3 regions of the Lysinibacillus sp. FN11 genome follow, and region 3 is predicted to be linked to each of the others. Evidence: riboswitches for the same ligand, from Rfam matches in the RefSeq annotation. Region 3 holds a riboswitch; each other region holds the start of a gene.
What was found. A riboswitch is a leader RNA that binds a small molecule or an ion and turns the genes downstream of it on or off. The one in region 3 is predicted to bind cobalamin.

Region 1 (2,203 bases), 1.7 Mb from region 3:
GGAAGGAATAATATAATCTTTTACTTTTGGTTCTAGCTTATAAGCAATGAGCGCGGCAATAGTTGAAATAAATCCATCAATGACAACAGGTTTACGATGGACAGCAGCGCCAAGTATAATGCCTGTCATCGCCCCTATCTCTAATCCTCCAACCTTAGCCAGAACATCAATAACATCATTTGGATTAGGCTTATTTAAGGTAATTGCTTTTTCAATAACTGCTGCTTTATAGGCAATGCCTCCTTGGCCTACTCCTGCACCAAACCCCGTTACTTCGATAGGCTTGCATCCCGTCAAAACAGCTAATATCGCAGCACTTGGTGTTGTATTGCCGATGCCCATTTCTCCAGTCCCAAGTACATCAGCACCTTTTATGATTTCCTCAGTGGCCACCTGGATTCCTACTTCTATCGATTGAATGGCTTCTTGTTTGGCCATAGCTGGACCTTGTGCCATGTTATCGGTACCGTATTTAATTTTATGAATAAGGACTCCTGCATCAAGTGGAATATCTTCTTTTACCCCAACATCTACTGTGACAACCTTTGCATTGGTAATGCCCGCAATCGCACAAACGCCTGTACCTCCCTCAGGAAAATTTAATGTTTGAAAGACCGTCACATCTTGTGGATTCGTGGTTACACCTTCCTCGCAAACACCATGATCTGCAGCACAAACAATCATCACCTTTTTGTCGATCATCGGATATAAGTGTCCTGTTATCCCAGAGAGCTGTACAGCAAGTGATTCTAGTTTACCCAAGCTACCTGGGGGCTTACAAAGCCCATCAATCCGTTTTCTAGCCTGCTCCATACTTTTCATATCAACCCCTTGAATATTTTGAATCGTATCTTGTAATAATTGCATGATTATTTCTCCTCTCGTTCTCATTGAGACAAAATAAAAAATCTGTAGTTTATTGTCATGACAAATAAACTACAGACTTTTCCATCATCTATATCTTCTAAAGCATGTAGGCAGGTCTCCTGGCTCAAGTTCAACATCTCATAGCACCTTCCCAGCAATTCGCTAGTGGCATACACTATGAAACTCCCTTATACAGTGGCGGGTCCGCTAAAGCTTTTCACTTTATTCCCTATTCTCCCAAGTGGGCACCTATTGCTTTTATGTAATTATGTTAAATCTACTTTACAACTTTTTTAGTGTCAAGAGGAAAAATTTTTTTGAGTGTTAACTTAGTACAACCAGCTATTCAAACAATTTAGGCTTATTAAGAGCTTGTAACAACAAATGAATCCCTCTCGTTCACCTGATTGTTATTAACTTCAAATATTTTATCTGCTTCACTTATTAAAACAGGGTGATGAGTAACCAATATAACAGTCTTTTGTTTTTCTTTATTTAAATATAAAAGTAATGTTTCTATATTTATTTGGTTGTCTTTATCAAGCGCAGAAGTAATCTCGTCAAACAAATAGATATCCGCATCTCTTAGAAGCGATCTTGCTATTGAAAGTCTTTGCTGTTGCCCAGTAGATAATTCAAGCCCATTATGCCCAATAAGAGTTTCAAATTTATAGTCCAACGTTTCTATATATGAATAAATGTTAACCATTTTACAAATTTGAATTAATTCTTCATCCGTTGCATTCGGCTTTGCTAATAACAAATTTTCCCTTATTGTCCCTGTCATTATAAAATGCTCTTGCGTTACCAAACATACCCTTTTTCTATAAACATCATTAGGAATATATCTAATATTTTGATTGGATAGAAATATTTCACCCTGATAATTAATGTATAAACCTGATAATATATTCAATAATGTCGATTTACCTGATCCGCTTTCTCCCTTAATCAATACAATTTTCTTCAAAGGTATTTGGAAATTTATATTTTCTAAAACTGGAGATAATGCATTAGTATAGGTAAAGCTTACATTCCGTAACACTATTTTGTCTTTTCTAAAATGATGCGATGAATTTACATAGTCTGATACTATCAATTTCCTTATATTGTATTTATTGTCTCCCATTAAGTTTTTTACTCTATTTACAGACACAATTGCTTCTTGTAAAAAGGAATTTAGTTGAGAAAATCTTAAAAATGACTGACTAAAGTTATTGGCATAGGTTGTGAATGCTATTAATACTCCTAAGGTGAGGCTGCCTTTATAAATAAAGTAGGCACCTATAATAAGGATAATCAAATAACTTGTAAAGTTTAATAATTCTATTATTGA
Region 2 (2,203 bases), 180 kb from region 3:
TAGGCAAAAAACATCCAATTTGTTCCTATCAAATAATTTATAGCCGTTGCTACCAAAGCAGCTACGATAAAACTTTTCTTTGTCCCGCTTCGTTCCACGATCAACCCTGCAACAAATGCCGCTAATATAAATGTAATAATAAACCCAAAGGTAGGGCTTAAAATTTGGCCAATTCCACCACCGAAACGAGCAAAGACAGGAGCTCCCGCCAATCCTACGCACATATAAATTGTACAGGCGAGCGCACCTTTTCTACTACCAAGAATAAGCCCTGCTAAAGTTGCAAAGAAGGTTTGAAGCGTAATGGGTACACCACCAACTACCATAAAGGGTGCAAAGGAAGTGATATTAGCACCTACCATCATTAGCGTTGAAAACAATCCAATGTAGGTAATGTCAATAGTTCTTAACTTATGGTGACTATGTTGTGTAACAGTTGCCATGAATTTCACCTCGTTTTATAAGTTATTACTGCTAGTGTAAAAAACGAATGCTATTGTGTCAACCTTATTATTATTAATAGTTAACTCAAATATTGGGTTAAATAGAAGTAGACTATCTATCTATAAAAATGTATGATAGAACCGTCACAATTTTATAACTTCAAATACTATTGGTGTGACATTTTTGAATGTCACTTAAAAGGGAAGTCGGTGGAAGTCCGACGCTGTCCCGCAACTGTAACGAGGAATCCTATAATATGATTTGCCACTGTTTAAGAATGGGAAGGCAATTATAGGATAGTGAATCGAAGCCAGGAGACCTGCCATTTAGTAATACCTGTAATGCCCACGAGGATGCAAGCAATTACGGACAATAGCTGGATATTTTTCTGACTTTGTTTAATCTAGGGTATTTCTATGCGCATTTTCGCATGGGATACCTTTTTTTATTGCTTCATTCATCAATATTCAGTAGGAGTTTAAAACAGATGAATAAAAAATTTATGTTATTTTCCTTCGTACTTTTCATGGTATTAATTGTTTCAATGACCTTTGCTGTAATGGTTGGCTCAGTTTCAGTTACACCGTTATATGTATGGAAAGTTATTCTTTCTAAAATTCCTTTTATACAAACTTCGATCGAGCAAGATTGGAGTCGCTCTCAGGAAATCATCATCTGGCAAATAAGAGCACCTCGTGTTTTGCTAGCTGCTATAGTAGGAGCGGGGTTAGCCATTGCAGGGGCAGCCATTCAGGCACTTGTACGTAATTCTATTGCAGACCCGTATATTCTAGGGATTTCTTCAGGGGCAGCTGTAGGAGCTACTTCTGTGATTATTTTAGGAGCGTTTTCATTTTTAGGTATTTACGCTCTTTCAGTATCCGCATTCCTTGGTTCATTACTTGCCATTACACTTGTTTTTTTCTTATCACGTGTTGGGGGACGTGTCTCTATTTTCCGCTTGCTATTGGCAGGCATGGCTGTGTCCTTTATCTTAACGGCTATCTCTAACTTTATTTTAATGATGTCAAAGCAAGAAGGGGCCTTAAAGGCTGTTATGTTTTGGATGCTAGGTAGTTTAGCTGGAGCCAAGTGGAATAGTATTGTGATTCCAGCCTTCGTATTCTTGGTTGTATTTGGGCTACTATGGCTACACTATCGCAATTTAAATTTATTATTACTAGGAGAAGAGGCGGCAGTGACATTAGGCGTTAATCTTCAGAAATTCCGTATTCAGTTAATACTATTAGTATCTCTATTAACTGGTGTGCTTGTCGCAGTTAGTGGTTCTATAGGATTTGTGGGATTGATTATTCCCCATATTGTGCGTTTAATTGTGGGCTCAAACTATAAATACGTCATACCTATTAGTGCTTTAATAGGTGGAATATTCTTAGTGTGGGCAGATGCCTTTGCTCGAATCATTATTGCTCCTCAGGAAATGCCAATTGGTATTATTACAGCTTTTTGTGGGGGACCATTTTTCATTTGGCTTCTCCGTCGTAACAACTATTCTTTCGGTGAAGGAGATTAACGTCCATGACATTAGAAGCGAAACAAGTATCATTCTCCATTTACGATCAGCGTATACTACATGATGTAAGCATTCAAATAAAAGAAAAGCAATTTGTTGGATTAATTGGTCCTAATGGGAGCGGAAAATCAACATTGTTAAAAAATATGTATCGTCTCCTAAAACCTGAAAGCGGAACGGTAGTATTAAATGAGCATGATATATTAAAGCAATCAAGTAAATCAA
Region 3 (2,203 bases):
CAGCTATTTGTTCGATATCTCCATAAACATCATCGAAAGTAGTCGCAGATTGAATAACAAACACTTTAATTCCTGCGTCCTCAAGCGGCTTTAGTGCATCCTTATCACCGATTGTATAAGCAATAACAACATCTGGCTTTAACGCTATAATTCTTTCACTGTTAAAGTTCGTAGTATCAGAGACACGTTCAATTTTTTGTGCTTCCTCTGGGTAAGTATCGTACTCAGTTGCTCCTACAATTTTATCGCCAACACCTAAAGCAAACAAAATTTCAGTATTACTTGGTTGTAAAGATACAACTGTTTTTGGTACTTCATTAAACGCTATTTCCACTCCACGGTCATCTGTCACTTTATAGCTTGTTTTCTCTACGTGTTGTGTACCCTGCGAGGCATCTTTATTTTTTGTATCTTCAGCAGTGCCACAGCCTGCTAATACCAGTGCAAGTAAGAGCACTGATAGCCATTGGAAATTAAATACTTTCTTCATTGTTATTCTCCTTTTTCTTTTTCATTGGGTAGGATTTACTAATAAACGGTATTTCAGAAATTCCAGCTTGCTGATTCATAAAAACAGCCATGACAAAACATACATTAGCTAATAAACCAAGGTAATCGAAAAGAATAGCAGGAACCTCTCGTTCTTCTGATACTTTGTGTAAAGTTCGATATGATTTTTTTGCCTCACTGCGACAAAGATGTAAGGCTGCAGCGGCCTCTGTTCCTTGAGGTAAAACAAAACTTTGAATCTCTTCCTTCACATGGCGAACGTAAAAATCATAACGCTCACTTAACCAAGATAAATCCTCTTCAGTTACCGCTAATTTCCCACGAACTGAGCCATTCACATGATACGCCATAGGTAACATAAGTAATAAATCCTCAGCAACAACTTGAACATCCTCTTTTTTTACCGCAGCTAATGCAACTCCTAGATGTGTTGTAAGGCTATCTGTTCGAATTTCAAAATCAACCGTTGAAGCTTTCTCACGCATAAATGGATAACAAGAATAACGGGCATCTTTTTTCACTTGCTTCCCCCCTATTTTCTATAATGAAAAATTCTTACTTGAAAGGCATAAAAAAAGTCGCTCCTTTTGCAAAGGAACGACAAAAATACAAGATTGAGCCATCAAACTAGACAAAGCCTATGTATTTGCCGTATATCCTCCTAGCTTCCGAGAAGTTTTTATACGTTCAAATAAAGGTCGGTCTCCTGGCTTGTACAGTTCGTCACATAAAACGAATGTGTTATAAAGGACCTTCCCATCTTCTTTGAGACAGTGGTAAATCTTTATAATGGCTGTACTTACAGTTGCGGAAACAGCTCCGGTTTTTCACCGGATTCCCGATTATGCTTACTAGCACCTTTATCCTGCAAGAATATTTCATTTGTAAAGCAGTTTATCATATATGATTCAAAAAAAATAGCTGTACTCAATTTTAAAATATAGTAACACTAGAAGAGAAAATTCCAACAAATTTTTACATTATTAAGAAATTTACTATAGTAGTGTTTCAATTGCTTGTTCAATATCGAGCTGTGAATCTGTTGGTTCAAAGCGTGCGACGGTCTTACCATTAGCATCTACTAGAAATTTTGTAAAGTTCCAGCGAATGTTACGACCATCTAAAAAGCTTGGGGCAAGTTGAACAATTGCTTCTGCCAACATTTTCTCCTGCATACTTGCCTTCCCAAACTCTCGGTAATTCACTTCATGCTTTAAATAATTAAAGAGTGGATGTGTAGCCTCTCCATTTACCTGTACAAGCTCAAAAATCGGGAATGTGACCCCATAGTTTACCTTGCATAGATGCTTAGTTTCCTCTCCATCCTCAGGATTTTGATGGCCAAATTGATCACAAGGGAAGCCAAGAACTACAAAATTCTCTTTTCCATATTTATCATACATTTTCTGTAAGTCTTCAAATTGATATGTAAATCGGCATTGGTTTGCCGTGTTAACAATTAACATTGTTTTTCCACGATATGTTTCCATTGATAAAATTTCGCCATTAGGCTTCCGAACTAGATAATTATAAATGCTCATGCTATAATCCCCTTTTTTCATTCATTATAGTTGACTATTCTACCGTTCATCAAAGAATTTGCACAAAAAAACACCACCTCGCTACTTTGAACGGATGGCTGACTTATACTTCTTTTTATATTTAGCATCTTGTTCTTCATTAATTAAACGAT

Region 1: another riboswitch for cobalamin. It lies ahead of cobT (nicotinate-nucleotide--dimethylbenzimidazole phosphoribosyltransferase); the one in region 3 lies ahead of NP781_RS20545 (hypothetical protein).
Region 2: another riboswitch for cobalamin. It lies ahead of NP781_RS19710 (FecCD family ABC transporter permease); the one in region 3 lies ahead of NP781_RS20545 (hypothetical protein).

What each region holds. Positions count from the first base shown of each region.
Region 1 is NZ_CP102383.1:656,351-658,553, reverse strand. It holds gene cobT (nicotinate-nucleotide--dimethylbenzimidazole phosphoribosyltransferase) at 1-867, opposite strand, end outside; cobalamin riboswitch at 959-1,135, opposite strand; gene NP781_RS03040 (ABC transporter ATP-binding protein) at 1,232-2,203, opposite strand, start outside.
Region 2 is NZ_CP102383.1:3,729,450-3,731,652, reverse strand. It holds gene NP781_RS19715 (biotin transporter BioY) at 1-443, opposite strand, end outside; cobalamin riboswitch at 598-786, shown strand; gene NP781_RS19710 (FecCD family ABC transporter permease) at 932-1,978, shown strand; gene NP781_RS19705 (heme ABC transporter ATP-binding protein) at 1,984-2,203, shown strand, end outside.
Region 3 is NZ_CP102383.1:3,905,882-3,908,084, forward strand. It holds gene NP781_RS20540 (ABC transporter substrate-binding protein) at 1-490, opposite strand, end outside; gene NP781_RS20545 (hypothetical protein) at 474-1,031, opposite strand; cobalamin riboswitch at 1,189-1,387, opposite strand; gene NP781_RS20550 (glutathione peroxidase) at 1,506-2,051, opposite strand; gene NP781_RS20555 (hypothetical protein) at 2,133-2,203, opposite strand, start outside.